2 regions of the Pseudonocardia sp. P1 genome follow, and region 2 is predicted to be linked to the other one. Evidence: riboswitches for the same ligand, from Rfam matches in the RefSeq annotation. Region 2 holds a riboswitch; the other holds the start of a gene.
The links. Region 2 has a riboswitch for cobalamin ahead of metE (5-methyltetrahydropteroyltriglutamate--homocysteine S-methyltransferase). Riboswitches for the same ligand answer to the same signal wherever they lie in the genome.

Region 1: it holds a riboswitch for cobalamin, as region 2 does, so the genes downstream of both, PP1_RS26770 (hypothetical protein) here and metE (5-methyltetrahydropteroyltriglutamate--homocysteine S-methyltransferase) in region 2, are expected to answer to the same signal.

Annotation. Positions count from the first base shown of each region.
Region 1 is NZ_ADUJ02000001.1:5,741,757-5,756,764, reverse strand. Features, by position in the region: gene PP1_RS26800 (3-oxoacid CoA-transferase subunit B) at 1-393, shown strand, start outside; gene PP1_RS26795 (cytochrome P450 family protein) at 436-1,647, opposite strand; gene PP1_RS26790 (NAD(P)/FAD-dependent oxidoreductase) at 1,687-2,823, opposite strand; gene PP1_RS26785 (hypothetical protein) at 3,080-3,400, shown strand; gene PP1_RS26780 (4'-phosphopantetheinyl transferase family protein) at 3,503-4,210, shown strand; gene PP1_RS26775 (DNA polymerase IV) at 4,207-5,817, shown strand; gene PP1_RS26770 (hypothetical protein) at 5,825-6,214, opposite strand; cobalamin riboswitch at 6,251-6,419, opposite strand; gene PP1_RS26765 (chloride channel protein) at 6,440-8,080, opposite strand; gene PP1_RS26760 (MarR family winged helix-turn-helix transcriptional regulator) at 8,077-8,592, opposite strand; gene cobA (uroporphyrinogen-III C-methyltransferase) at 8,634-9,854, opposite strand; gene PP1_RS26750 (cobalamin biosynthesis protein) at 10,187-10,570, opposite strand; gene PP1_RS26745 (cobyrinate a,c-diamide synthase) at 10,722-12,101, opposite strand; gene cobO (cob(I)yrinic acid a,c-diamide adenosyltransferase) at 12,095-12,709, opposite strand; gene PP1_RS26735 (putative cobaltochelatase) at 12,723-14,933, opposite strand; gene PP1_RS26730 (cobyric acid synthase) at 14,930-15,008, opposite strand, start outside.
Region 2 is NZ_ADUJ02000001.1:4,153,537-4,168,544, forward strand. Features, by position in the region: gene PP1_RS19155 (VWA domain-containing protein) at 1-1,328, opposite strand, end outside; gene PP1_RS19160 (AAA family ATPase) at 1,342-2,607, opposite strand; gene mdo (NDMA-dependent methanol dehydrogenase) at 2,742-4,034, opposite strand; cobalamin riboswitch at 4,274-4,495, shown strand; gene metE (5-methyltetrahydropteroyltriglutamate--homocysteine S-methyltransferase) at 4,661-6,964, shown strand; gene PP1_RS19175 (hypothetical protein) at 7,028-7,387, opposite strand; gene PP1_RS19180 (helix-turn-helix domain-containing protein) at 7,407-8,888, opposite strand; gene PP1_RS19185 (hypothetical protein) at 9,054-9,344, shown strand; gene PP1_RS19190 (ABC transporter substrate-binding protein) at 9,426-10,955, shown strand; gene PP1_RS19195 (ABC transporter permease) at 10,952-11,896, shown strand; gene PP1_RS19200 (ABC transporter permease) at 11,989-12,750, shown strand; gene PP1_RS19205 (DUF6925 family protein) at 12,804-13,805, shown strand; gene PP1_RS19210 (TetR/AcrR family transcriptional regulator) at 13,814-14,488, opposite strand; gene PP1_RS19215 (ABC transporter ATP-binding protein) at 14,597-15,008, shown strand, end outside.

The sequences.
Region 1 (15,008 bases), 1.6 Mb from region 2:
GGCGCCGCCTACTTCGGGTCCGCGGAGAGCTTCGGCCAGATCCGGGCCGGGAAGCTCGACGTCGCCGTCCTCGGCGGCATGGAGGTCGCGGCGAACGGCGATCTCGCGAACTGGGCCGTCCCCGGCAAGATGATCAAGGGGATGGGCGGCGCGATGGACCTCGTGCACGGCGCCCGGCGCGTCGTCGTGATGATGGACCACGTCTCGAAGGACGGGTCGCCGAAGATCGTCGAGCGCTGCTCGCTGCCGATCACCGGCCTGGGCTGCGTCACCCGGATCGTCACCGACCTCGCCGTCATCGACGTGACACCCGACGGTCTCGCGCTGGTCGAGACCGCCCCGGGCGTCTCCGCCGACGAGGTGCGGGAGAAGACCGGCGCCCCACTGGCCTGACGGCTCGTGAGTGGTTGTCGCGGTCCTGACCGCGTCAACCACTCACGAGCGCGCAGCGCCCACAGTCACGGGCATCCCAGTCAGCCCGCGGACCAGGGTCGACTCGCGGTAGGTCAGCTCCGACGGATCGACGGCGAGCGCGAGGTCCGGGCGCTGCGCGACCAGCTTCCCGATCGCCACCCGTCCCTCGGTGCGTGCCAGCTGGGCCCCCAGGCAGAAGTGGATGCCGTGCCCGAAGAACACCCCGCCGGACGCGTCCCGGGTGATGTCGAGTTCCTCGGCCCGCTCGGTCCACGCGGGGTCCCGGTTGGCCGCGGCCAGGCCGAGCATGACCGTCGACCCGGCGGGGATGGTCACCCCGGAGTAGGTGACGTCCTCGCTCGCGAACCGCATCGGCGTGTTCGTCACCGGCGACTCGAAGCGCAGGAACTCCTCCACCGCCGACGTGATCAGTGACGGGTCGTCCTGCAGCCTCGCTCGCTCCCCGGGATGGGTCAGGAGGGCCAGGACGCCGTTGCCGATCAGGTTGACCGTCGTCTCGTGCCCGGCGATGAGCAGCAGCATCGCCATGGCGACGAGCTCCTCGTGGGACAGCGTGTCGCCGTCGGCCTCGCTGACCGCGAGCAGCGACGAGAGCAGCGCGTCGTCGGGCTCGGTGCGCTTGCGCTCGATGAGCTCGCTCAGGTAGCCGTGCAGGCTGCCCATCGCGGCGAACTTCTCCTCCTGCGGCGAGTCGTCGACCATCACCGACGACCACGCGGAGAACTGGTCCCGGTCCTCCGCAGGCACGCCGAGCAGCTCGCAGATCACGAGCACCGGGACGAGGAACGCGTACTCACGCATGAGGTCGACCGGCCGGTCGGCGGGCAGCCGGTCCAGCAGTTCCTGGGTGATCTCCTCGACCCGCGGCTGCAGCTCGTTCATGCGCCGGACGGTGAACGAGCGGCTGACCAGCTTCCGCAGCCGGGTGTGGTCCGGCGGGTCCATCAGGATCATCATCGGCGTCGGCGCCGCGGCGTGCTCGGCCCGCTGGTCCGCCGGCAGCGTGTAGCGCCAGTCCTTCGACAGCCGCGGGTCGACGAACGCCTCCCGGACGTCGGCGTAGCGGGTGATCAGCCACGCCTTCCCGTCCGGCAGCGCCAGCTCGCGCACCGGCTCGTCGTCGCGCAGCGCCGCGTAGGCGGGGTGCGGGTCGGTCCAGAAGTCGCCGGAGAACAGGGCGTGCGGCTCGGTGCCGGTGGTGGTCAGCGCCATGTCCCCATGGTGCCAGCACCATGTAAGCGAACGCTTACATCAGCCGAGACGAGTGACGGAGCACACATCCGGGTCCAGTGCGACGTCCGCCGGGGCCGGCCGCCCGAGGATCACCGACGCGGCCAGGGCGGCCAGCGCCGGGGCGGACTCGATCCCGGAACCGCCCTGCCCCGCGACGAGGTGGAAGCCGGGGTGACCGGGGCGGGCACCCAGCACCGGGGCCCGGTCCGGGGCGAACGTCCGCAGCCCGGCCCAGGCGGTCCGCACCGACCGCAGGCCCAGGGTGGTCGCCTCGCCGACCCGGTCCAGCGCGAGTGCGACGTCGAGCTCGTCGGGACGGGCGTCGCCGGGCGGTTGCGGGGTCTCGTCGGCGGGTGAGACCAGGACGGCGTCGGCCTCGGGCTTGAGGTACCAGCGCTCGGCCGCGTCCGCGATCAGCGGGAGCGGCGCGCCGCCCGGGCGCAGCACCGACGGATCGGCGACCGGGCAGGCGGCGATCGTGCGGCGGTGCGGCACCAGCCCGGCGCCGGGGACGCCGGCCAGTCCGGCCACCTCGTCGGCCCAGGCCCCGGCGGCGTCGACGACGGCGCCGGCCCGCACGACGTGCCCGGCGACCGTCCGCGCGGTCCAGCCGTCGCCGTCGCGGGCCAGCGCGCTCACCCGGGCGTCGCGCAGGACGGTGCCGCCGCGGGCGCGCAGGCCGCGCCGGTAGCCGTCGTGCAGGGCCGCGGTGTCGACGTCCGCCGCGCCGGCGGTCCAGGCGGCGGCCCGGGGCGGGCGGCGCAGGACGGGTGCCCGGCGGTGCGCCTCGTCCGGGTCCAGCGCGACCGGGGCGCCCGGCTCGCCGGCCTGGTCGGCGAGCATCGCGGCCAGGGCAGCGGCGCCGTCGTCGTCGGTGCCCACGTGCAGCACCGGGCGCGGCGTCAGCAGCGGCGGGGTGCCGAGCTCGTCGGGCAGCGCGGCGAAGCGCGGCCCGGACGCCGCGATCAGCGCCCGGAACGGCCCCGACCCGTGTCCGGGGATGTAGGTCGCCGCGGACCGTGCGGTCGAGTGCACCGGCATGTCGGTCTCGGCCTCCAGCAGCACGACGCGCGCGTGCGCGGCCAGCTCGTAGGCCACCGACACACCGGCGATCCCGCCGCCGATCACGACCAGGTCCGTCAGGTGCGCGTCCACCGGCGCGACGGTAGCCGCGGAAAACCGGTGGCACGCCGTGGCGGTGGTCTCCTACCGTTCCCGCCATGCTGATCCGGTTCCTCTGAGCGGCCCGCCGGGGCTCCTCCCGCGAGTCCCCGCGCCCGCCGGCCCGTGACGTCCGTCCCCGGGCCCGGAACCGATGCCGCGCGCTCCGCCGCATCCCGCCGTCCGGCGTTCCGGCACGTCACCGGCCCTCCTCGGTCAACGTCCGACCCGTCATCACCTGGAGGCCCGTATGCGCACCACCCGATCCCGCTCCACCGCCACGCCCGGCGACACCACCACGTCCGGCGGCACCACCGTGCCGTCCCCGGCCCTCCTGCCCGGACCGTCCGCGGCGGGCCCGGACACCGGTAGCGCCGGCACGGGTGCCGCGACCGTGCCCGGCACCGGCGCGCCCGACCGTCCGGCCAACCGTGCCGAACGCCGTGCCGCGAAGCGCGGGAAGGGCTCCGGCGGGGCGTCCGGCCCGGCCGCGCCCCGCACCGCGGGACCGACGCCGCACGTGAAGCCCGCGCACGTCCGCACGGACTTCGCCGCCCGCCGGTCCGGCTGACCGGTCTCCGGGGCCCGTGCCCGTCACCGGGCACGGGCCACGGACCGTGATCACACCCGAGCACCACCCCCGCTGTCGGTGGCCCGTGCGACGCTGTCCGCCGTGACCGTCTCCGTCTGGTGGGCCGCGCCGGTCGAGCCCTCCTCCCGGCCCGATCTCGTCGCGCTGCTCGACGACCACGAGCGCGACCGGATGGCCGCGCTGCGCCGCGACGACGACCGCGCCCGCTACCTCGCCGCGCACGCGCTGACCCGCCTCGTCCTGGGCACGCATCTCGACGCCGATCCGGCCGGGCTCGATCTCGACCGCACCTGTCGCTGCGGCCGGCCGCACGGCAAGCCCCGGCTCACCGGCCGGCACGACGACCCCGGCTTCTCCCTCACCCACTCCGGCGCGCTCGTCGGCGTGGCGCTGGGGGCCGGGCCGGTCGGCGTCGACGTCGAGCAGCACAGGCCCCTCCCCGACCTGGACGGCCTCGCCCGGCACGCCCTCTCCCCCGCCGAGCGCGACGCGGGCGTGCTCGCGGCCGACGGGTTCCTCGTCACGTGGGCCCGGAAGGAGGCCCTGCTCAAGGCCACCGGCGAGGGCCTGAGCAGCCCGATGGAGGCGATCACGCTGTCCGCGCCGGACACCGAGGCCCGCGTCCTCGACTGGCCGGAGGCGGGCGGGCCGTGGTGGGTCGCCGACGTCGCCACCCCGCACCCCGACCACCCCGGCGCGGTCGCCGGTGCCGGGCACGCCGCGCCCCGGATCGAGGTCGCCGACGGCGACGCGGTCCTGTCGGTGGTCCGGGGCACCATGGGGCGGTGACGACACCGGACGGGAGGAGCCCGGGCGCCCCGCGGACCGCGTCCGCCCGATGGGTGCTGCACCTCGACATGGACGCGTTCTTCGCCTCCGTCGAGCAGCTCACCCGGCCGACGCTGGCCGACCGGCCGGTGCTGGTCGGCGGGGCCGGTCCGCGCGGCGTCGTCGCCGGGGCGAGCTACCAGGCGCGTGTGTTCGGGGCACGCTCGGCGATGCCGATGGGCCAGGCCCGGCGCCGCTGCCCGCACGCGACCGTGCTGCCGCCCCGGTTCGCGCTGTACAAGGCGATCTCCGACCAGGTGATGGGGGTGCTCGCGGAGTTCTCCCCGGTGCTGGAGCCGGTGTCGGTGGACGAGGCGTTCATCGAACCGCCGGTGCTGGCCGGGGCGGATCCGGCGGCGGTCGACGAGTTCGGCACCCGGCTGCGCGCGGCGGTGCGGGAGCGGACCGGGCTGCCGGCGTCGGTCGGGGCCGGGTCCGGCAAGCAGATCGCGAAGATCGCCTCCGAGCTGGCGAAGCCGGACGGGCTGCGGGTGATCGCCCACGCCGAGCAGGAGACCGTGCTCGCCGCACTGCCGGTGCGGTCGTTGTGGGGCATCGGGCCCGTCTCCGGTGAGGCACTGCGGAAGATCGGGATCGAGACGATCGGCCAGCTCGCCGCCATGGACGGGCGCGAGGTCGCCGGGGTGCTCGGCACCGCGATGGGCACCGAGCTGCACCGGCTCGCCCGCGGGATCGACGACCGCCCGGTCGCGCCGCGCGGCGCCGCCAAGCAGATCTCCGCGGAGACCACGTTCGACACCGACCTCACCGCGATGACGGCGGTGCACGACGCCGTCGCGTCGATCTGCGTCGCGGTGCACCGGCGGCTCGTCGCCGACGGGCGCGCCGCGCGCACCGTCACCGTCAAGGCGCGGACCGGGGACTTCACGACCCACACCCGGTCGGAGACGACCCCGTTCCCCAGCCGGGACCTCGCCACACTGACCGCGGTGGCCCGCCGGCTGGCCGACACCGCGGTCGGCGAGGGCGGGGTCCGGCTGCTCGGGGTGTCGGTGTCCGGGTTCGGCGACGAGCCGCCGCTCGCGCTGTTCGAGGCGGTCCCGTCGGAGCAGGGCTGGCGGGCGGCGACGAGCAGCGACACCGTGGAGCCGCCCGGCCCCGATGCCCCGCTGCCGGGCCCCGCCGGATCGGAGCGCGGCACCGCCGGAGCGGTCGCCGCGGAGCCCGGCGCCCCGGGCGGTACCGCGACGATCGCCGGCCACGCCGTCGTCACCACCGTGCCGGCGGCGGCCGACGAGCCGGCGCTACCGGCGGTGACCGACGAGCCGGCACCGCCGACGGCGACCGACGAGCCGGCACCGCCGACGGTCGGCCCGGGCCCCACCCGTCCGGACCGGGTGCCCGACCCGGACCGGCCGTGGGCCGCGGGCGACGACGTCCACCATCCCGAGCACGGGCACGGCTGGGTCCAGGGAGCGGGGCACGGCCGCGTGACCGTCCGGTTCGAGACCGCGCTGACCGGCCCGGGCCGCACCCGCACCCTCGACGCGTCCGACCCCGTCCTGACCCGCGCCGATCCGCTCAGCAGCTGGCAGGCACCCGCCTGAGCCCCGGTCAGCCGATCAGCGGGCTCCGGTGCGGGGGCGCGACCCGGGTCCCGGCGGGGACGCGGACGTCGAGGCCCGGGCAGCAGCGTTCGAGGCCGTCCAGCACGGCGCCGAGCGCGACGTCGGAGCTCGGCTCCCCCGCCACGAGCAGCACCGCGGTGCCGGACGGGGCGGCGCCGGCCCAGGTGGTGAGTCGCGCCACCGCGTCGCGCGGGGACACCCCCTCGACCCGCCACGCCTCGGCGTAGAACAGCGCGACCGACTCGGGCCAGCGGGGGAACGTGAAGACGGTGTCCGCCTCGGCGAGCAGGTCGTCGACCCCGGAACCGGCCGGGCCGGACCCGGCGTCGGGCTCGGTGCCGAGCACGACCAGGACCGGGCGCGCGTCGTCGCTCATCGCATGACCTCCTCGAGGGTCCTCGCCCTCACCAGTGGATCTCCTGCGACGACGGCCAGTCTCCTGGCTCGCGGATCGTCACGCGCCCCCGGCCTTCCCGCCCGTGGTGGGCCGTGACCGTGGGTGGGGACGCGCTCCCCGATGACAGTGGCGGGACCGCGCCGGACTCGCACCGGCTTCCTGCACCGTCGTCGTCACCGAGCCCATCACGCGGACGGGCGAGGGTCAACCACGGCCGGTGGAGCCCACACCCCGCAGATGATCGAGGACGTCGTGCTCGGCGAGCGTGCCCAGCAGCGGGCCGTCCGGTGTCTCCCGCACCGGGAGCCCGGCCCCGCGGTGCGCCGCGAGCAGGTCCAGGACGTCGTGCACCGGGGTGTCCGGGGTGAGCGGCCCACCGGCCCCCGGCTGCGGACGCCCGTCCGCCGGGGAGGCCCCGCCGTCGTCGGCGGGGTCGAGGGGACGCATCACCTCGCCGACCGTCACCCATCGCAACGCCTCGTCGGTGGGGGTGTCGGCGGCGAGGTCGATGCCGCGCCGGAGCAGCTTGAGCGTGTAGATGTCGTCCCGCGAGACCAGGTGCGAGAGCCCGGTGGCGAGCACGACGGCCGCCATCAGCGGCAGGATCAGGGCGTAGTCGCCGGTCAGCTCGAACACGATGAGCACCGCGGTGATCGGGGCGTGCGCGGCCCCGGCGAACACCGCCGCCATCCCGACCAGCCCGAACGCCCCGGGGTCGAGGTGCAGCGCGGGGAACGCGGCCGCGGCGGCGACCCCGAACGCGGTCCCGGCCGTCCCGCCGATGAACAGCGAGGGCGCGAACACGCCGCCGGACCCGCCGATCCCGATGGTCAGGCTCGCCGCGACGATCTTGCCGATCACCAGCAGGAGCAGGAACCCGAACACGTACCGGCCCTCGATCGCCCCCTCCAGCACCGGGTAGCCGACGCCGTACATCTGCGGCAGGGCCAGCAGCAACGCCCCCAGCAACAACCCTCCGACCGCGGGGCGCAGCCACTCCGGGCCGCGCCAGACCGCGTCGCACACGTCCTCGATCCGGTAGAGGATCCGCGCGAACGCCCAGCCGAGCAGCCCGGCGAGCAGCCCGAGCAGGGCGTAGAGCGGCAGCTGCGCGGCGCTGCCCAGCTCGAAGTGCGGCAGCGTGAGGATCGCGCGGTCCCCGGCGATCAGCTCGGCGGTGACGTTCGCGGTCACCGAGCTGATCACCAGCACACCGAAGGCCTCCGCGCCGAACGACCGGAGGATCAGCTCCAGCCCGAAGACGACACCGGAGATCGGCGCGTCGAACGTCGCGGAGATCCCGCCCGCCGCCCCGCAGGCGACCATCAGCACCAGCCGGGTCGACGGCACCCGCAGCCACTGCCCGATCGCCGAGCCGAGCGCGGACCCGATCTGCACGATCGGCCCCTCCCTGCCGACCGAGCCGCCGGTGCCGATGCAGATCCCGGACGCGAGCGCCTTCACCCCGGCCACCGTCGCCGGGATCCGGCCGCCGCGGCGCGCGACCGCGACCATCACCTCGGGGACGCCGTGCCCGCGGGCCTCCGGCGCGAACCGCTGGACCAGCGGCCCGTACACGAGCCCGCCGAGCACCGGCGCGACCAGCAGGAACCAGACCCCCAGCGCGGGCAGGTGCTCCGTCGGGACGCGCCCTGCGCCGGAGTAGTCCTCCCGTCCGGTGACCAGCCAGGTCACACCGAGGATCAGCTCGTGGAACAGCACCGAGCCCACCCCAGCTCCGACGCCGATGATCACGGCGAGGCCGACCAGGCCGGGCCGGGTACCGACGAGCGCCCGGTGCAGCGCACGGAGGGCCGGGCGGGGGGCTGCGGCGACGGCGCTCACCGGGCTGCCCCGCCCTGGTCGTCCTGCTCGCCCACGGACAGCGGGGCGACGGCCCAGTCCGTCTCGGGCACCTCGCCCGCCGCGGCGGCGAACGTCCGCAGCGCGTCGCGCACGGCGGTCCGTTCCCCCGCAGGCAGCGTCGCGAGCAGCCGGTGCATCTCCGCACGACGGCGCCGGGTCACCTCCCGGACCAGGTCCCGGCCGGCGCCGCTGAGCGCGACGGCGACCTCCCGGCGGTCCGCACCGGTCCGGGTGCGCTCCGCCAGCCCGCGGGCCACCAGGCGGTCGCACATCCGGGTCGCGGTGGACGCCGACACCGCCAGCGCCACGGCCAGGTCCGCCGGGCGCCGGGTGCCGTGCTGGGCCAGGACGACCAGCGCCCGGTACTGGGGCACGGTCACGTCCTCGCCCGCGTGCTCACCGGCGGCGGCCAGGGACCGGGCCACCACCGAGAGCATCGCGCGGCTCGCGGTCATGACCGCGTCCACGACGTCGTCGATCTCGTCCGTCACGCCCTCATCGTTGCACACTGCAAAGTTGCAGTGTGCACGGATCAGTCGGCGACGGGTGCCTCCAGGCCCGCCACGGGCCCGATGACGATGATCGCGGGCGGGCTCACCTCGGCCTCGGCGGCGACCTTCTCGGCCGTCTCCAGGGTGGCGCGCACGGTGCGCTGGATGCGGGTGGTGCCGTCCTGCACGATCAGCACCGGGGTGTCCGCGGCGCGGCCGTGCGTGATCAGCGCGTCGGCGAACCGCCCGAGCCGCTCGACGGCCATCATCAGCACGATCGTGCCGGTCATCCGGCCCAGCGCGGTCCAGTCGGTGAGGCTGCGCGGGTCGTCCGGCGCGACGTGCCCGGAGACCACGACGATCTCGTGCGCCACCCCGCGGTGGGTCACGGGCGTCCCGGCGACGGCGGGTGCCGCGAACGCGCTGGTGATGCCGGGGACGACGGTGACCGGCACCCCGGCCGCGGCGCAGGCCTGGACCTCCTCGAACCCGCGTCCGTAGACGAACGGGTCGCCGCCCTTCAGCCGGACGACGAACCGGCCGGCCCGCGCGTTCTCGACCAGCAGCTCGTTGATCTTCTCCTGGGCCATGGCGCGGCCGTAGGGGATCTTGGAGGCGTCGATCACCTCGACGTCGGGCGGGAGCTCGTCCATGAGGTCGCGCGGGCCGAGCCGGTCGGCGACGACGACCTGTGCCCGGGACAGCAGCCGCCGTCCGCGGACCGTGATCAGCTCGGGATCGCCGGGCCCGCCGCCGACGAGCGCGACGCCCGCCTGCGGGAGCTCGGCGTCCTCGTCGACGACGCCGGACTGCAGCGCCTCCACCAGCGCGGTGCGCACGGCCGCGGAACGGCGGTGCGCACCCCGGGCCAGGACGCCGACGGTCAGCCCGTCGTGCAGGCCGGTGGCCGGGGTGACGGCGGTGCCGCGGCTGCCGTCGTCGGCCCGGACGCAGAAGACCCGTCGCCGCTCGGCCTCGGCGGTGACCGCGGTGTTGACGGACGCGTCGTCGGTGGCGGCGATGGCGTACCAGGCGCCGTCGAGGTCGCCGTCGGCGTACCCGCGGGCGGACCAGGTGATCTCACCGGCCGACACCATGCCCTCGACCGCCGGCGTGACCTCGGGCGAGACGACCTCGACCACGGCCCCGGCGGCGATCAGACGGGCGGTGCGGCGCTGCGCGACCTGCCCCCCGCCGACGACGACGACCCGTCGCCCGGACAGGTCCAGGCCGACCAGATACTGCTCGTGCTGCGCGCTCAACGACGTTCCTCTCCCGGGTGGTCCGCGCCCGGACGTGGGTTCCGCGCCGACGGCGAGGTCCGGCTCCCGGGCCCGCGGACCCGGTCACGGCGGCGGGACCGCCCCGGACTCGCACCGGGTTCCCGCTCGACGGCGACGATCGAGGATAACGACCGACGCATGCGTGTCCGCCCCACGGAGGCCAACCCCACACCATCGGCCAGGTCGGATCCGGCTCCGCCCGCTCCGTCCCGGGTTCGCACGGGATCGCTCGCCTCGCACGGGATCGGATCCCGTGCGAGCGGAGGAACTCCGTGCGAACAGGGGCGGGAAACCGAGGGGCGAGGGGCGGGTCAGGGGCGGCGGGCGACGGCGGCGGTCACGCCGGTGCCGGTGGTCTTGGGCACCACGAGCTCCGCGCCGGGGCCCGCGGCCAGGAGTGCCGCCGCCTCGGCGACCCCGGGCGTCCCGGTGGTGGCGGCGACCCGCTCGCTGGGGTGCGGCACCGCGACCCCGGCCAGCTCGGTCGCGGTGAACCCCCGCGGCACCCGGGGTGCGACGGCCGCGCGCAGGCCGGGCTCGCCGACCCGCCGGTCCAGGGTGGCGACGTCCGCGGAGGCCAGGTCCAGCCCGTGCGCGACCGCGACCCGGTCCAGGAGCCGGCGCACCGCGTCCTCGGAGCATCCCGGCCGCGCCCCGATCCCGACGACGAGCCCGTCCGGACTCCCCGTGGTCACGGCCGGCCCGGCACGCACCGCCGGGGCAGGACCGCACCGATCCGCGGCCGGGGCCCCGCAGCCCCCGGGCACGGCGACGCGGCCCCCGGCACGGCGACGCGGGCACCGGTCACGGCGATGCAGGCACCGGTCACAGCGACGCGGGCGCTGCTCACGGTGACGCGGGCGCCGTCGTCGCCCCGCGTGCGGCGGCGACGAACCGGGCCACCGCCTCCGGGACGCCCGCCGGGTGGGTGTGCAGGAACGAGGCGTGCACCCCGTCCACGACGTACCCCTCGGGCTCGCCGCCGCGCCACACCCAGGCCGGTGCCGCCCCGGCCCGCGGGGTGACGGCGCAGCGGTGGAACTCGTGCGCCCCGACCCGGGCACCCGCCGGGAACGGCGCGGACCCGGAGACGGCGACGGCGTCCCGGTAGCCCAGGGTGAGTCGTGGGGTCATCGCGGCGGACGCGTCGAGCACCCCGCACATCGGGGTCCCGTCGAGGTCCCGGCACAGGTAGAGGAGCCCACCGCACTCGGCGTGCACCGGCGCCCCGGAGGCCGCGAGCCGCGCCACCCCGGACCGCAGCGACGCGTTCTCCCCGAGCGCACCGACGTGCTCCTCGGGGAACCCGCCGGGCAGGACGAGCGCCGCCGTCCGATCCGGCAGCGACGGATCCCGCAGCGGGTCGACGACCGCCACCTCGGCCCCGGCCGCGGCCAGCAGCTCGGCGTGCTCCGCGTACCCGAACCCGAACGCGGGCCCACCGGCCAGTGCGACGACGGGCCGCTCCCCCGCATCCGGTACGGGGCCCGCCGCGGCGGTCTCGGCCGCCGGGTCCCACGCCGGGCCGTCCGGCAGCGGCCGGGCGAGTGCGAGCACCGCGTCGAGGTCGACGTGCGCCGCCACCAGCTCCGCCATCGCGTCCACCGCAGCGGTCGCGGCGGACCCGTGCTCGGCGGCAGTGACCAGCCCGAGGTGCCGGGAGGGCACGGCCAGCTCAGCGCGCCGCGGCACGGCGCCCAGCACCGGCAGGCCGACCTCGTCGGCCGCGGCCCGGCACACCTCGGTGTGCCGGTCGGAGCCGACCCGGTTCAGGATCACGCCCGCGACCTGCACGGACGGGTCGAACGACCGGAACCCGTGCAGCAGCGCGGCGAGCGAGCGGGACTGCCCGCGCACGTCGACGACGAGAACCACCGGCGCTCCCAGCGCGGACGCGACCTGCGCGGTCGATCCGGCGCCGTCGGCGATCCGCCCGTCGAACAGGCCCATCACGCCCTCGACGACGGCGACGTCGGCCCCGGCCGCCCCGTGCCGGGCCAGCGGCGCGAGCCGGTGGGTGCCCTGCAGCACGACGTCGAGGTTCCGGCCCGGACGCCCGGCGGCCAGGGTGTGGTAGCCCGGGTCGATGTAGTCCGGCCCGACCTTGAACGGGGCGACGCGGGTCCCGCGCCGGCTCAGCGCCGCCATCAGACCGGTGGAGACGGTCGTCTTGCCGCTGCCCGACGACGGCGCCGCGACCACGACCGCCCGGGCCGGGTTCACCACTCGATCCCCCGCTGCCCCTTCTGACCGGCGTCCATCGGGTGCTTGACCTTCGTCGTCTCCATGACCAGGTCGGCGGCGTCGACCAGGGCCTGCGGCGCGTCCCGCCCGGTGATGATCACGTGCTGCTGCCCGGGCCGGTTCGCCAGCACCTCGACGACCTCGTCGGTGTCGATCCAGCCCCACTTCAGCGGGTAGGTGAACTCGTCGAGCACGTAGACCCGGTGCCGCTCGTCGGCGATCCGGCGGCGGATCTCGGCCCAGCCCTCGCGGGCGTCGTCGGCGTGGTCGGTCTCGGTCCCCTGCTTGCGCGTCCAGGACCAGCCCGAGCCCATCTTGTGCCACTCGACGGGCCCGCCCTGGCCGGTGTCGTCGTGCAGCTTCCCGAGGGCGCGGAACGCCTCCTCCTCGCCGACCTTCCACTTCGCCGACTTCACGAACTGGAACACGCCGATCGGCCAGCCCTGGTTCCAGCCGCGCAGCGCCATCCCGAACGCGGCGGTCGACTTGCCCTTCATGACGCCGGTGTGCACCACCAGCAGCGGGCGGTTGCGGCGCTGGCGGGTGGTCAGCCCGTCGGCGGGGGTGACGCTCACCTGTCCCTGCGGCACGGTCGTTCTCCCTTCACGCGGCCTGAGCGGTGCGGGCGGAGCGCACGAGGTCGCCCACGCTGTCGGCGGTCAGCTCGTCGAGGGTCACCAGCTCGCCACCGGCCGCGGCGGCCAGCGGCGCGGCCAGCCCGAGCCGGACGTGCCCGCCCTCGCAGTCGACGACGACGGTGTGCACCCCGTCGGCGGCCAGCAGACCGGCGGCGCGGCGGGCGTCCGACACCGGGTCGCCGCCGTCGCGGGCGGGCACGGTGGCACGACCGTCGGTGAGCAGCACGACCAGCGGGCGGCGGCGCGGGTCCCGGCGGCGCTCGGCGTCGAGCACGGCGCGCGCCTTCAGCAGCCCTCCGGCGAGCGGGGTGCGCCCGCCGGTACGCAGCTTCGCGAGGCGCTGCTGCGCGGTCGGGACCGACGACGTCGGCGGCAGCGCGAGCTCCGCCGCGCGGCCCCGGAACGTCACCAGCCCGACCTTGTCCCGGCGCTGGTAGGCGTCACGGAGCAGGCCGAGCACCGCACCGGAGACCGCCGTCATCCGCTTCCGCGCGGCCATCGAGCCCGACGCGTCGACGACGAACAGCACGAGGTTGCCCTCCCGCCCCTCGCGCTGGGCGCGGCGCAGGTCGGTGCGGTGGACGAGCAGGCCCGGCCCGCTGCGCCCGCGCGTGGCCTGGTGCGGCGCCGCGGCGAGAACCGTGGCGGGCAGGTGCAGGTCGGCGGCGCGGGTCGTGCCGGAACCGGTCGGGCGGACGACGCGGCCGGTGTCGGTCCGGGCCCGCGACCGGCGGCCGGGCGCGCCGGCGCCCAGGCCCGGGACGGTGAACTTGCGGACGGTGGCCCGGCGCAGCCGTGCGGTGTCCCCGAGGACGACGGCGCGGCCCTCGCCGTCGTCGCCGCCCTGCGGGGTGCCGTCGGCCGGGTCCGGTGCGGGGGCGTCGGATCCCTGCGGGCCCTCCTCGCCCTCCTGGCCGCCGCTGGCGTCGTCGCGGGGCGCCGCCGGGTCGCCACCGGTCCCCGATCCGTCCGCCCCACCGGGATCGGTCCCGGGTGCGTCCGGGGCGCCGCCGTCGGAGCCACCCGGACCGTCGGGGCCGCCGTCGCCCGGGTCCTGGTCGCCGCCGGGCCCCCCGTCGTCCGGGCCGCCGTCCGGGTCGTCGTCCGGGTCGTCGGGGTCGTCGTCCGGGCCCAGGTGGTCCTCGGCGTCCCGCAGGGCCTCGTCGAGGTCCTTCTCGTCGAGGCCGGGCTCGTCGAACGGATCGCGGCGGCGGCGGTGCGGCAGCGCGAGCCGGGCGGCGACGCGGACGTCGTCCTCCGTCACCGCCGTCCGGCCCTCCCAGGCGGCGTGTGCGGCGGCGGCGCGGGTGATGACGAGATCGGCGCGCATGCCGTCGACGTCGAACCGGGCGCAGACGAACGCGATCCGCTCCAGCTCCCGGTCGGAGACGCGGACGGACCCGACGCGCTCCTGGGCGGCGCGCAGCCGCCCGGCGGTCGCGGCCTCGTCGCCGGCGTAGCGGGCCGTGAACCCGGCGGGGTCGTCCTCGAACGCCATCCGCCGCCGGGTCACCTCGACCCGGGTCGCGACGTCGCGCGACGCCCGCACCTCCACCGTCAGCCCGAACCGGTCGAGCAGCTGCGGACGCAGCTCGCCCTCCTCCGGGTTCATCGTCCCGACCAGCAGGAACCGGGCCGCGTGCGAGACGGAGACGCCGTCGCGCTCGACGTGCGCACGGCCCATCGCGGCCGCGTCCAGCAGCAGGTCGACGAGGTGGTCGTGCAGGAGGTTGACCTCGTCGACGTAGAGCACCCCGCGGTGGGCGTCGGCGAGCAGGCCGGGCTGGTAGGCGCGGCGGCCCTCGGACAGCGCCCGCTCCAGGTCCAGGGAACCGACGAGACGGTCCTCGGTGGCTCCGACCGGCAGCTCCACGAGCCGTGCGGGCCGGGTGGACGCGGCGGGCTCCGCGGCGTGCGGACCGTCCGGGCACCCCGGGTCGGGGGCGGCGGGGTCGCAGCCGAACCGGCAGCCGTCGACGACGTCGTGCTCCGGCAGCAAGGCGGCCAGTGCGCGCACCGCGGTCGACTTGGCGGTGCCCTTCTCCCCGCGCACCAGCACCCCGCCGACGCCCGGGTGGACGGCGTTGAGCAGCAACGCCAGCCGCAGGTCGTCGTGCCCGACGACGGCGGAGAACGGGAAGCGGGGGGTGGTGCCGGCCGTGCTCGTCGAACTCACCCGCGTGAGGCTGCCAGACCGGACGCCAGCACCGGGAGGTCCGGCGGCGCTCCGTGTCCGATCACATGTTCAAGT
Region 2 (15,008 bases):
TTGCCGCGGCCGTCGCCGAGGACCAGCACCGTCGTCCGGCGGGTCACGGCGGAGCCGTGGTCCTCCAGGAACTGCCCGAACGCCAGCCCGTAGTGCGAGTTGGCGTCGACGTCGAGCTGGTCGCCGCCGAAGATCAGCCCGAGGGCGTGCTCGACGGGGTGGTCGGCGAACAGGTCGGTCACCTCGACGAGGTCGGCCACGAACGCGAACGAGCGCACCTGGCCGAACAGGTCCTGCAGGCCGTGCACCAGGTGCAGGGTGAACCGGGCGGTGGCCCGCACCGACAGCGAGACGTCGGCCAGCACCACCAGCCGCGGCTTGTCCTCCTGGCGCTGCACGGTGACGGGGGTGAAGGGGACGCCGTCGTAGCGCATGTTCTTGCGCATCGTGCGGGCCGAGTCGATCCGGCCGCGCGGCGACACCCGGCGCCGGTGGGTGAGCGCGCCGTGCAGCGACTTCGCGAGGCGGCGGAGCGAGTCCTCCAGCTGCATCCGCTCGGTCTCGGTCGCCCGGTCGACCTCGGCGGCCTTCTCGGAGTCGTCGTGCCCCTCGACGATCCGCTGCTCGATCTCGAGGAGCTTCTCCAGGTGCGCCTTGAGCAGCTCCGGCAGGTTGTCGAGCACGCCGGTGAGCCGGCGGCGCAGGGCCGCCGCGTCGTCCTCGGTGCCCTGCTCGGCCTCGCTGAGCGCGTCCTCCTCGGAGTTCAGCCAGCCGAGCAGGGCGTCCTGCTGGGCGACGGACAGGTCGGCGTCGACCTGCGTCCCCGCCTGCTGGGAGATGTCGCCCGGGATGCCGCCGCCGGAGAACCGGTCGGTCTCGATCTGGACGCGCTGGCCCTCGGTGATGTCGTTCGCCTGCTCCTTGGACAGCACGATCTCGTCCGTCATGGAGGCCATGTCGATCTTGTTGGCCTCCTGGTGCAGGTTGTACTGCTCGGCCAGGTCCTCCGGGTCGAAGAACTCCTTGATGTCGACCGGGGCACCGTGGTCGTGACCCTCCTGCGGGGTCTCCGAGGGCTCCTCGGACAGCGTGAAGTCGTCCAGCGGCGTGTCGTCGGTCATGTCGCCGTGGCCGTGCCCGTGGCCGTGGCCTGTCTCGCTCTCACCGACCTTGACCAGCGAGAAGAACAGGTCGAAGACCTGGTCGTAGGTCTCCTCGTCGCGCCGGTCCTTGATCAGGGCGACGCGCAGCGCCTCCTTGAGCACCGACTTGTCGGCGAGCACCCCGGGCTGGGCGGCGCAGGCCATGGCGTCCAGTGCCTCGGAGACGGAGATGCGTACCGCCCGGATCCGCAGCAGCCGGACGAAGCGGTGGATGCTGGCTTCCACTCCCGCCCCCGGCTCAGACCGGACGCCTGCGGGACCCGCCGAACGAGCGGGACCCCTGGCCGGAGCTCACGTTCCGGGGCTTCGTGCTGCCACCACCGGAGGTGATGCCGCCGTAGATCGGGTGCCGGCCCGGCTCGTCCTTCGCCGCGCGCTTCGCCCGGCCGTCGACGTCGCCGTCGTCGGGGTCGTCCGACGCGGCGGGACGTGCGGCCGGGGCCGCCGGCGCGTCGTCGTGGGAGTGGTCGCCGTCGTGGCCGTGCCCGTGACCATGGCCGTGCCCGTGGCCGTGGCCGTGCTCGGGGACCGTCTGGTTCGGGTCGACCAGGCGCGGGATGGCGTCGAGCGCCTTCTTGACGTCCTTGTCGTACTTCACGACGACCGAGACGGTGTCGGAGAGGATCTGCGAGTTGAGCTCGTCCACCCCCAGGACGGCCAGCGTCCGGGCCCAGTCGATCGTCTCCGAGATCGAGGGCGATTTGCGCAGCTCCAGCTCGCGCAGCCCGCGCACCACGTTGACGAGCTCCTCGGCCAGCTGGTCGCCCAGCCCGGTCTTCTTCGACCGGACGATGTCGAGCTCGCGCTGCGCGGAGGGGTAGTCGAGGAACAGGTGCAGGCAGCGGCGCTTCAGGGCTGCGGCCAGGTCGCGGGTGTTGTTCGAGGTCAGGAGCACGTAGGGGCGGTGGTTCGCGGTGAACGTCCCCACCTCGGGCACCGAGATCTGGTACTCGCCCAGGGTCTCCAGGAGCACGGCCTCGAGCGCCTCGTCGGCGCGGTCGACCTCGTCGATCAGCAGCACGCACGGCTGCTCCGAGCGGATCGCCTCGAGCAGCGGGCGCGGGGCGAGGAACCGCTCGGAGAAGAAGACGCTCTCCTGCGACCCGATGCGCTCGACGGCCGAGGCCAGGTCGGGGGCGTCCTCGACGACCTGCCCGATCTTCTCGCGCAGGATCTGGGTGTACATGAGCTGCTTGCCGTAGTCCCACTCGTACAGGGCCTTGGTCTCGTCCTGGCCCTCGTAGCACTGCAGGCGCAGCAGCCGGCGTCCGGTGGCGAGCGCGAGCATCTTCGCGAGCTCGGTCTTGCCGACGCCGGCGGGTCCCTCCAGCAACAGCGGCTTGTCCAGCCGGGTCAGGAGGAAGACGGTGGTCGCCAGCCGGGTGTCGGCGATGTAGCCCTGCTCGCGCAGGGCCTCGACGACCTGGTCGACGGATTCGAACGGGGCGCCTGCGCCGATCGCGGCAGCAGCCTCGGGCGCAGAGGGGACGACAGCCTCGGTCACGTTGGGTTTCTCCTTCGCAGGCCGCACCGGCGGTGGTGCAGCGGGCCCCGCAGCCAGCGGGCCCACCCGTCACGAGTATCACTCGCGCGGCGTGGGCCCGCTGGTGCGAAATTCTCGACGGACTGACCGGACGATCAGGTCAGGAGGTCGTCCAGGTCGCCGTTGATGGAGTGGTCGACGACCGGGCGGACGGTCTCGAAGGTGCACTCCTTGGGGTTGCCCGGGGTGCAGGCGTCACCCAGGACGTGGTTGGTGATCCGGTCGACGTCCGCCGCGTCACCGACGATGGTCGGCGAGTTCTCGTAGAACTTGGTCGGGCCCTGGCCCAGCCGGTTCTTCGAGTAGGTGTCCTGCTTGACGTCGGCGAACTTCTCCGGGATGCCCACGTCGCGCAGCAGCCGGATCGAGGCGGCCAGCGCGGCGTCGGCGGCCTGCGGCTTGGTCATGCCGCGGGTGTCGATGCCCATGGCCTCCGCGATGTCCGCGAAGCGCTCGTAGGCGACCGGCATGTTGAACGCCCACACGCGGGGGAGCGCGATCGCGTTGTTCAGGCCGTGGTGGGTGTCGTAGAACGCCGACACCGCGTGCGAGATCGAGTGGATGATGCCGAGGCCGCCCGAGTTGAACGCCTGGGCCGCGATGTACTGCGCGTACATCATGCCCTCGCGGCCGGGAAGGTCCTGCCCGTTCCACACGGCCGCCCGCAGGTTCTGCGAGGTCAGCTTGATCGCGTGCAGCGCGTTGCCCAGCGACGGCTGGAAGTTCAGCCGCGACACGTAGGGCTCGGAGGCGTGCGCGAGCACGTCGAAGCCGCACTGCGCGGTGTAGTCGACCGGGCAGTCGTAGTAGAGCACCGGGTCGTCGATCGCGAGGGTGGTGACCGACGCGTCGTCGAACGCCACGTACTTGTGCGGGTTGTCCGGGTCGGTCGTGGTGTCGGTGATCACGTACGCCCACGAGGTCTCCGAGCCGGTGCCGGCCGTGGTGGAGACCGCGATGTGCGGCGGGTTGGCCGGGTTCTCGGACTTGTTGAAGCCCTCGAACTCGTTGACGTTGCGGCCGTCGTGGGCGACCGAGATGCGGGCGCCCTTGCAGGCGTCGTGCGAGGACCCGCCGCCGATGGAGACGAACGAGTCGCAGTTGTTCTCCTGGTACAACGCGACGGCATCCATCGAGTTGTAGTCCTTGGGGTTCGACTCGACCTTGTCGTACACGACGACCTCGAGGCCGTGGTACTTCATCGACTCGACGATCTTGTGGACGATGTCGGTGCCGCGCAGGCCCGACGTCATGACCAGGGTCTTCTTGAAGCCCAGCTTGAGCGCTTCCGGCCCGATCAGCTCGTGGGAGCCGGGACCCATGAGTGCCCGCGGGAACGGGTGGAACTCCTTGATGGGGAACGGCTTGAGCAGCTCGTCTACCTGCATGTCAGCCCTTTCTGAGGCAGGCGGATGGGTCGATTCCGCACGCTAGGGGGGCTGTGGCCGTGAGCACAGGGGTGATCGCGATTACCCGTCGGGCGTCCGGGCAGGACGCCCCTCCGAACGGAGGGGGCAGGGATAGGTCGCCCTGGAGCTCGGGTGGGAGCGGGCGAGCGTGTTGCCACTGTATGGCAACAAGCACCGTCCGGCAATGCCTGGCCTGGCCCCGTCCGGATCCCTGATCTATGGTCGGTCCCGCCGACGGTTCGCCGGCGCGGTCCCGGGAGGGGCCGGGCGGGCGAGGCAAGAGGGAACCCGGTGCGACTCCGGGACTGCCCCGCAGCGGTGAGTGGGAACGACCGCCGTCATGAGCACTGGGAGCGATCCCGGGAAGCGACGGCCAGTAGGACGTGCACCCGTGCACGACGCCCGCGAGTCCGAAGACCTGCCGACGGTGCGTGTGCCGGCCGGTGCACGCGATCCGTGGTCCCGAGGGAGGGCCGAGCGGACGACCGGGCATCGCCGTGCCCGCCGGACAGGGTCCGGTGTGGACGGCCGAGCCGTCCCGGTCGTGACGTCGCCCTCCCGCGAGGCCCGGGTCACCCCCACCGCGCTCGCGAGGAGAGAGGGCCGTGACGACTTCGTCCGAATCGGGCACCGCAAGCACCGTTCTGGGATACCCCCGGATCGGGCCGTACCGGGAGCTCAAGCGCGCGACCGAGGCGTTCTGGGCCGGGAGGTCCGGCGCTTCGGCGCTGCACGACGTGGCAGGCGGACTGCGACGGGACACCTGGACCGGATTGCGCGACGCCGGCCTGGGGCAGGTCCCGGGCAACACGTTCTCGTTCTACGACCACGTGCTCGACACCGCGCTCGCCGTCGGGGCCGTGCCGGAACGGTTCGCCGGCATCGAGGATCCGCTGGAGCGGCTGTTCGCGATGGCCCGCGGCCGCACCGGCGCCCCGGCCTGCGAGATGACCAAGTGGTTCGACACGAACTACCACTACCTCGTCCCCGAGATCGGGCCGTCGACGCGACTGGCCCCGGGGAGCCGCAAGGCGCTCGACGAGTTCCGGGAGGCGCTGCGCTCCGACGTCCTGACCCGCCCGGTGCTGGTCGGGCCGGTGACCTTCCTGCTGCTGTCCAAGCCTGCCGAGGGGTCGCCGGAGGACTTCCGGCCGCTGGACCTGCTCGGCCCGCTCGTCGAGGTCTACCGGGATCTGCTCGCCGAGCTCGCCGACGCCGGTGCCGAGTGGGTCCAGCTCGACGAGCCGGCCTTCGCCGCCGACCGCACCGACCCCGAGGTCGCGGCGCTGCGGAAGGCGTACGACCGGCTCGCGTCGGCGCCACGCCGACCGAAGATCCTGGTCGCGTCGTACTTCGGTGAGCTCGGCCGGGCGCTGCCGGTGCTCGCGTCGACCGCTGTCGAGGGGCTCGCCCTGGACCTCGTCGCGGGCCGGGCGGACCTCGACGGGATCGACTCGGTCGAGGGGCTGGGCCGCAAGCGGGTGCTGGCCGGCGTCGTCGACGGCCGCAACGTCTGGCGCACCGACCTCGACGCCGCGCTGTCCGACGCGACCCGGCTGACCGGCGTCGCGGGGCGGGTGGAGGTCTCGACGTCGTGCTCGCTGCTGCACGTCCCGTACGACCTGGAGGCGGAGACGGCACTGCCCGTCGACGTCGTCGACATGCTGGCCTTCGCCCGCCAGAAGGTCGACGAGGTCGTGCTGCTCGGGCGTGCGCTGCACGAGGGCCGGGCCGCGGTGGCCGACGCGTTCGACGCCGCGAAGGCCACCCGGGAGCGGGTGGCCGCGGCGTCCCGGCGCGACGAGGGCGTGCGCAGCCGGCTCGCCGAGCTGGGCGCCGACCACTACCGGCGGCCCGCGGGTGACGTGCGGGCCAAGGCGCAGCGCGAGGCGCTCGGCCTGCCCGACGTGCCGACGACGACGATCGGGTCGTTCCCGCAGACCGCGGAGATCCGCACGGACCGCGCCGCGCACCGGCGCGGCGACATCACCGACGACGAGTACACCGGGCGGATGCGCCGGGAGATCGAGCGCGTGGTGCGGCTCCAGGAGGACATCGGCCTGGACGTGCTCGTGCACGGTGAGCCCGAGCGCAACGACATGGTCCAGTACTTCGCCGAGAACCTCGACGGGTTCGCCACGACCGAGCTCGGCTGGGTGCAGTCCTACGGCTCGCGCTGCGTGCGGCCGCCGATCCTGCACTCGGACGTCTCCCGCGCGGAGCCGATCACGGTCGGCTGGGCGACCTACGCGCAGTCGCTGTCGGACCGGTACGTGAAGGGCATGCTGACCGGGCCCGTCACCATCCTGGCCTGGTCGTTCGTCCGCGACGACCAGCCGCTCGGCGACACCGCCCGGCAGGTCGGGCTGGCGCTGCGCGACGAGGTCGTCGACCTCGAGGCGGCCGGGATCCGGATCATCCAGGTCGACGAGCCCGCGCTGCGCGAGCTGCTGCCGCTGCACGAGCGCGACCGGCAGTCCTATCTGGACTGGGCGGTGGACTCGTTCCGGATGTCCGTCGGCGGGGTCGCGGACACCACGCAGATCCACACGCACCTCTGCTACTCCGAGTTCGGCGAGGTCGTCGGGGCCATCGACGGCCTGGACGCCGACGTCACCACGGTCGAGGCGGCCCGGTCCCGGATGGAGGTCCTCGGCGACCTCGGGCCCGGGGTGCCGCGCGGGCTCGGCCCGGGCGTCTACGACGTCCACTCGCCCGAGGTCCCGGACACCGACGAGCTCGCCGGGCAGCTCACCGCGGCGCTGCACCACATCGGTGCCGAGCGGCTGTGGGCCAACCCGGACTGCGGGCTCAAGACGCGCGGTGAGCCCGAGACCGTCGCCGCCCTGACCAACCTGGTCGCGGCCGCCCGCCGGGTCCGCTCCGGCGGGGTACCGACCACCGGCTGACGCCGGTGCGCTCCCGTGGCGCCGGTCGGTACCGGCCGTCCCGTCCGGCGCCGCGGGGGCATCTCATCGGTCGCGTTCGATCCTCTCGAAGATGTCGGCATCGGTCTCCTGCTGCCACCCGGGAAGATCGGCCCAGTCGGCGACGTAGCCGGGCTTCGGGTCGGGCACGTGCCGGTGGATCTGGGCGATCCAGCAGGTGGCGACGAAGCGGCCCTTCTGCTCGCGTGTGAGCTTCACGGTGTGGCCGTCGCTGGCGTCGACGAAGGCGCGGACCTGCTGCTCGACGGCGGCGGCGCTCGCGCGTTCCCAGCCGGGGGTGTCGTCCCACGGCGTGACGTAACCGGGCTTGGGCTCGCCGGGGAAGTGGGCGCGGACTCCGGCGATCCAGGCGTCACGGAAGGTACGGCCGGGCTCTGACGGCATGATCGGCTCCTCGGGTGGGTCAGGTGCTGGTCAGCAGGGAGATCTGGTGGTCGAGGTGACGGACGTGCCGGTCACCGAGTAGTGCTCGGAGATGAGGTCGGAGAGTGTGCAGCCTGCGGCCGACGTAACCGGTCGACGCGCTCCGCCTGCTCGCGTCGACCGCCGCGCTGCCGTACAGGACGGTGTACTCGGCGTCTCCGCGTTGCGCGCCGACCATGGCGAGATCGGACAGGAGTGCACCGCGCCGCCGGATCGAGACCGATCGGCGTAAGGCGTCGAGCAGCGCGGGCTCGGCCCGGTCCGGCAGGCCGAGCCGGACGAAGCAGCTCCCCCGCTCCTCGGCGAGCCGGTCGGAGGAGAACCGCAGCCATCCCGTGGTTGCGGCAGGGTCGCGATCCCGCACCAGCGCCGCGTCGTCGAGCGAGCCCTGGCAGCGGTACTCGTCACCCAGCTCGGCGTAGGCCTGCGCCTGGACGGCCGCCACCCAGTGCCGGGTGGGCAGCGACGGATCTCCTCGCCGGGCGAGCCCCGCTGCACCCTCGAGCAGCGGCCGCGCGTCGCCGGGACGGTGTTCGTAGACGTCGACGAACGCGTGCCGGACCATGGCGCACGCCCAGAGATCGAACTCCTCGGCTTCCCGGCCCGCCCCGGCCGCGAGGGCGTAGCTCTGCGCAGCGTCGCCGTAGGCGCCGAGATCGAAGAAGATCTCGCCGCAGAGCTGGAACAGGTCGGCGGTGAGCGCGCACAGCCTCCGTTGGATCGGGGCGCTCCGGGGCTCGCGGAGCAGTCCTGTGAGGACGTCGAGCCGGCGGCGGACCGCGGGTAGGACGTCACTCTTCGCGGACGCCTGGGAGAACTCGCGCCAGAGCCGGTCGTTCAGCCGGCCGAACTCGTCCAGTGTCGCCGAGCCGAGCGCGCCGGTGTGCGGGGTGGTCAGCCGCTCGACGTCCAGGTCGCTCCCGCCCGGAAGGGTCAGGAGCGCACCGGCGAGGCTCATGATCCGGAGGGCCTCGCGGCGGTTCACGTCGCCGTCCGGCAGCCGGTCGAACGCCGGAGCCGTCGACGACGCCCCGGGCGCGGCCCCGGTGGGGAGTGCGAACCACAGCAGCTGTGCAGGCACGCGGAGGGCACGAGCCCACTGTATGAGCCTGGCGAGGTCCTGAGGCGCCGCGCCGTTCTCGATCCGGCTGAGCTGGGCCTGGGTGAGCCCGATCCACGCCGCGACGGTGCTCTGCGACAACGGTCGCGGATGCCAGGGGTGGTGGCGGTAGGCATGGAGGACGCGGCCGAGATGGCGGCCGGCGAGAGCGTCACGCATCCGGTCGTTGTGCCAGAAGCCGGCCGGGACGAGCGGGGCCTCGGCGAGCAGCAGCCGAGCCCGCCGTCGGCACGCCCCGCACATGGAGGAGCGGTTGTCGGTGGCCAGCCGGGTCCCGCAGGCGCAGTACGGAGAACCTGTCCGCTCGTGCATGCTCGCGGGCCGCCCCGTCCGGTGGGTCACGCCGGCTCCTGCCGGTCGCGCGCGACGCTATCCGAGTCCGGGTGTGACGCCCATGCATCTCGCGCATGATCGGCATCCGCACGTCGTCCTTCCACAGTGGTGGGCGGGCCGGAAGGTTCGGTACCCGTCACAGCTCGATGAGCAGCACGAACGAGGGAGGACGGCATGCCGGAGATCCGAGCGCAGTGGGTCACCTCCACCTGTGACGGCGTCGATCATCTGGTCCCGGACGGCCCGACCGGCGAACGTCCGGACAGCGGTCTGCTCCGGACGTTGTGCGGCCGTCTGAGCGTGCCCGCGGCGATGAGCTGTCCGCCCCTCCCGAGCTGCCCGGAGTGCAGGCAGTTCCTCGTCCCGCCGTCCGGCCGTGCGGAGCTTCCCGCGCGCCGGGCGGGCGTGTGGGGACTGCTGGTCCGTTCCGAGGCACGGCGGCGGTTCCCGGCACCCCGGGAGTGAGAGGAGCGCGCCGAAGCCCGTGGGCAGGACGTTGCTCACGTCCAGGTTGTCTGAACAGTTCGTCAGATGTAGCTGTATGTCGTGATCGCACGACGACGTGGCCGGTACGCCCTGGCCGCACTGGCCACCGCGACCGCCCTGCTCCTCGCCGGCTGCGGCGGCGGTACCGGTGGCAGCCCCGATCCCGCCGGTGAGCTGACGGTGGCGCTCCAGTTCCCGCCCCGCTCGGACTACGCCTTCGACGCGGACGACGGGGCCCGCCTCCAGTCCCTCGGCGTCGCCGAGACGCTGACCACAGTGGACGACCAGGCACAGCCCGCACCGATGCTGGCCACCGCGTGGGAGCAGGAGGGCGACTCCTGGCGGTTCACCCTGCGTCCGGGCGTCACCTTCCACGACGGCACCCCGCTCACGCCGGACGCCGTCGTCACGGCACTGAGCTACGTCGCCGGGGTCGACGCCCCGCCGCGGGCGATCCGCGACATCGGGTTCACGGTCGCGGCGGACGGCCCCGACGCCGTGCGGATCACCACGGCCGAGCCCGACCCGGTCATGCCGCTACGCATGTCGAGCGGCAACCTCGGGATCCTCGCCCCCGCCGCGTACGCCGACGGTGGTGCGCCCGCGTACCTGCGGAACGCGACCGGCCCGTTCGTGCTGGACCAGGTGGACGGTGCCCAGTCGGCGCAGCTCGTCCGCAACGAGCAGTACTGGGGCGAGAAGGCGGGCGCGGCCCGCATCACCGTCCGCTACGTGGAGGACCCGCAGGCCCGCGCGCTCGCCGTCCAGGCCGGTGACGTGCAGTTCGCCGAGGGCCTCCCGCAGGCCCAGGTCGAGCAGGTCCGCTCGTCGGGCGCCGAGGTCGTCGAGTACCCGAACGCTCGCACGGTCCCGTTGCAGCTCAACCAGTCCCGCGCGCCGTTCGACGACGTCCGGGTGCGGCAGGCCGTGACCGCGGCGATCGACCGCCCGGTGCTGGCGCAGCAGGTGCTCGGCGGCGGTGCGGCCCCGGCCGCGGACCTCTTCGGTGCGGCGGTGCCGTGGGGCGAGACCGATCCGCCGCCCGCGGCCGACCCCGAGCGTGCGAGGCAGCTGCTCGCCGAGGCAGGGTTCGGGCCGGAGAACCCGCTGACCGTGCAGCTGTGGACGTTCCCGAACCGCCCCGAGCTGCCGACGCTCGCGAACGCGCTCCAGGCGATGCTCGCCGAGGCCGGGGTGCGGGTCGAGATCACCGTCGGGAACTACGAGGCGCAGGAGCCCGAGGTCCTCGCCGGGAACTACGACATGTTCCTCAACTCGCGCAGCTACCTCTCCGACTTCCCGGACGCGGCGAGCACGCTGACCTCGGACTACACGTGCGAGGGCAGCTACGCCATCGACCAGTACTGCAGCCCGGCCTACGACGCGGTCGTCGCCCGGCTGAACACGACCGTCGACCCGGCCCAGCGGCAGCAGCTGTTCGCCGAGGCCGCCGGCCTGCTCACCACCGACGCCGTCGGCGTGATGCTGGTGCACCCGCTGAACACCGCCGTGCTGCGCGGCGCGACCGGGTTCACCCCGGACCCGCTGCAGATCGAGCCGATCCTGCCCCAGCTGACGCCGACGGGGTGATCGGGCTGGTCCTGCGCCGGCTGCTGGTCGTCCCGCCGGTCCTGCTCGCCGCGACGGTGCTGGTGTTCGCGCTGCCGCGGCTGGCGGACGTGGACCCGGCCCGCGCGGTGCTGCGGGCCCGCTCCGCCGAGGCGGTGCCGGACCCGGCGACCGAGGCGCGGGTGCGGGCGTCGCTCGGGCTGGACGCCTCACCGGTCGAGCAGTACCTGCGCTGGCTCGGCGCGCTGCTGCGCGGTGACCTCGGGTACGGGTACGTCTCGCGGACCCCGGTCCTGGAACAGGTCGGTGGGGCGGCCGCGGTGTCCGGCCTGCTGGCGGTGCTGGCACTCGCGCTCGCCGCGGCCGTCGGGATCCCGGCCGGGGCCTACGCGGCGCGCCGGCCGGGCGGCCGGCTGGACCGGTTCCTCGGGGCGGGGACGATCGCCGGGGTCGCCGTGCCCGAGTTCGTCCTGGCGCCCTGGCTGGTGCTGGTCTTCGCGGTCGGGCTCGGTGCCCTGCCCGCCGTGGGCTGGGGCGGGCCGCAGCACCTGGTGCTGCCGGTGCTGACCCTGGCCGCGTACCCGGGCGCACTCGCCGCCCAGCTCGTCCGCGCGGAGACCGCGATGGTGCTCACCCGGCCGCACGTGCTCGTCGCCCGGGCGAAGGGCCTGGGCGAGCACTCGGTGCTGTGGCGGCACGGCGCCCGGCTCGCGACGACGTCGGTGACGGCGCTCGCCGGGCTGTTCGTCGCTGGGCTGCTCGGCGGGTCCGTCGTGGTGGAGGTCGTGTTCGGCATCCCCGGCCTCGGGCGGCTGCTGCACCAGGCCGTGCCCGCCCAGGACCTCCCGGTGATCCAGGCCGGGACGCTGCTCGTGGTGACGGTCGCGGTCGTCGCCGGCGTGCTCGTCGAGATCGTCGCGACGCTGCTCGACCCGGTCCTGCGCTCGGCGGTGGACGCGTGACGAGCGTGCGGGAACGGGCCGGTGCCCGCCCCGGGCCCGTCCGTGCCGGCGGCCCGGGGCGGTCGCGCGCTCCGCGACGCCGGTGGCCGGTCGTGGCCGCCGGGTGCCTCGCCGTCGCGTTCGTCGCGTGCGCCCCGCTGCTGCTGCCCGACCCCGAGCGCGCCGACTTCGCGGGCCTGCTCGCCGGACCGTCGGCGGCGCACCCGCTGGGGACCGACCAGCTGGGCCGGGACCTGCTCTCCCGCACCCTCCACGGCGGACGCCTGACCCTCGGGCTGAGCCTGTTCGCCGTCGCCGTGACCGGGGCGTTCGGGACGGCGGTCGGTGCGGCCGCCGCCGTCACCGGTGCGTTCGGACGGCTGGTGATGCGGCTCGTCGACGTCCTCGCCGCGATCCCGGTCGTCCTCTTCGGACTCGTCGCGGCGGTGACGCTCGGACCGGGGACCACGTCGCTCCTGGTGGCCGTGACGGCGATCGCGTGGACGCCGTTCGCCCGGCAGGCGCACCTGCTGGTGCTCGCCGAGCGGGAGCGCGAGTACGTGACGGCCGCGGTCGCGCTGGGTGCGGGCCCGGTCCGGGTGCTGGTGCGGCACGTGGGCCGGAACCTGGTGCCGCCGCTGGGCGCGCACGCCTGCGTGCGGTTCTCGAGCACCCTGCTGACGATCTCGGGACTGTCGTTCCTCGGGCTGGGCGTGCAGCCGCCGACCGCCGAGTGGGGCGCGATGGTGGCGGAGGGCCGCGAGTACCTGTTCACCGCGCCGCAGGTGGTGCTCGTGCCCTCGGCCGCCGTCGTGCTGACCGCCGGGGTGGCCCTGTGGTGGGGACGGCGGTTCGACCGGGTGGGAGCCCGGTGACCGGCGGGGGTGGGGGTTCCGGCCCACGAGACGAGCGGGCAGGGTGGACGGGCATGGACGCCACGGGCACGAGCACGGTCGCGGAGCTGCTGCACGCGTACCTGTCCGATCCCGACGCCGGCTGGAGCGCGGGCGCGCCGGGCGCGATCGCCGAGTTCGTCCGGCTGCCCGACGAGCCCGCCGCGACCCCGGAGCCGGGGGCGGTCGTGACCGGCCGCGGCGGGATCCGGCTCGCTGCGCCGCCGGGCACCCGGCCGGTCGCCTACCGCACCCCGGTCGGGCCGGCCGAGCACTGGAACCACGCCGTCGCGCTGTGCCTGCCCGCCGCGGACGCCCGGTGTGCGGCCCGGACCACCGTCACCGTGCTCGGGCCGGACCGCGACGCGCTGCGCGACACCGACCGCGCGGACGTCCTCGTCGACCTCGGTCTCGGCACCCCCACGGTCGACGCCTGCGTGCGGACCGGGGACCCGGAGCTGCTCGCCGCGCTGCGGGCGGCCGAGGGGCGCCCGCTCGACGGCGACCTCGTCGCCACCCTGGTCGCGGCCGGACCGCACCGGGTGTTCGTGACGGCCGTCGGCCGGGTCGAGGTGTTCGCCGCGATCCCGCCGCCGGACGGCCGCTCGCCGGACGGCCCGCACACCCACCTGCTCCCGCAGCTCCTGCGGGCGGGGCGCACGCACGCCGCGACCGTCCCGGTGCCGGACGGGTACCTGCCGTGCGCCCACCTGTACCCGGCGCACCCGCTGACGGACCTGACCGGACGTCCGCGGCCGTTCGACGCGGACCGCCTGGCCGCGTTCGACCGCCTGCTGGCGAGGTTCGGCGACCCGGCGCAGCGGGACGTCACCGCCGAGGTGCTCCGTGCCGTCGCCGCGGGGGAGCCGCCGGGCGACCGTCCCGTGGACCCGCCGGGCCGGGCCGCGCAGGCGGTCGCACTGCGGGTGCTCGCCCGGACCGGCACCGCCGATCCCGCCGTGCTCGACGCCTGGCGCGGCCGGGTGGCCCCGGAGCCGGACCTGCTCGACCCCGACGGCGACCGCAACAGCGGCTGAGCCGGCGCTCACCGGATCCCGGCGTACCCCTCGCGTCCGGCGGCGCGGCGCAGCTCGACGCCGTCGAGGAGCAGCGCGACCTTGTCCAGCACGTGGTCCCGCGGGCCGGTCATGATGCCCCGGACCTGCTCGCGGACGGCGCCGTCGAGCGAGTCGAGGTAGGCCCGCGCCGGGTCGGACAGGTCGCCGGGGCCGCCACCCGGACCCCGTACCCAGCGGGTCTGGTGCGCGCCGTCGGCGACGACGTCGAGCACCGCGTCGGCGACCCGTACGGCGGCGGTCGGGCCGAACCCGGCGTCGTGCAGCGCGCCGACGATCCTCCGCAGCCGGTCGCCCGCCACCGCGCTGAGGTCGGCGCCGAGGTCCTGGATCAGGCCGGAGTACCGCAGCAGCAGGTCGAACGCGAGCTCCGCCTCCTCCTCCAGGAAGGGGCGCCAGCCGTGCGCCGGGTCGGGGAGCGGGGTGCGCGCGAACACCAGCGCGACCGCCGCCGCGGCGATCTCCTCCAGCCCGTCGACGTAGCGGTAGAGGGTGCCGGGTGCGACGCCCAGACGCTCGGCGACCGCACCGACCGACAGTCGTTCGACGCCCACCTCGACGGCGGCCTCGACGATCTCCTCCCGGGTCAGGCGCGGTTTCGGTCCCGGCCGGTTCCCCGCCCGCACTCCCGGTGTGATCGGCACCGCCGAACCGTACGGCACCCGGGATTGCAAATGCTATTCAGAGATAGCTAAGGTTTGCCTAATCAAGGCGCTGCGCCGCCCGCCCTGCGATCTCTGTCGGGAGACCCCGTGACCGCTCTCACCGAGGAGGCGACCGCGCCGCCGGTCGCGCCACCGGACCCACGGGCCCGTGCCCGGGCCGAGTCCGCGGCCCTCACCGCGCTGCTGCGCCCGGTCGCCGTCCGGATCCGGGTCGCGCAGGTCCTCGCGGCCGTCGGTGCCGCGGCGGGCCTGGTCCCGTTCGTCGCGCTCGCGCAGCTGGCGGACACACTGCTCGCACCCGGCCCGGTCGATCCCGGCGCGGTGACGGGCACCGTGTGGCTGGTCGTCGCCGGGCTCGGGGCCCGCGGTGGCATCACCGGCCTCGCACTCGCGATCACCCACTTCGCCGACGTCCGGCTGCAGGCGGTGCTGCGCCGCCGGATGGCCGCCCACCTGGGACGGGTGCCGCTCGGCTGGTTCTCCGAGCGTTCGTCCGGGC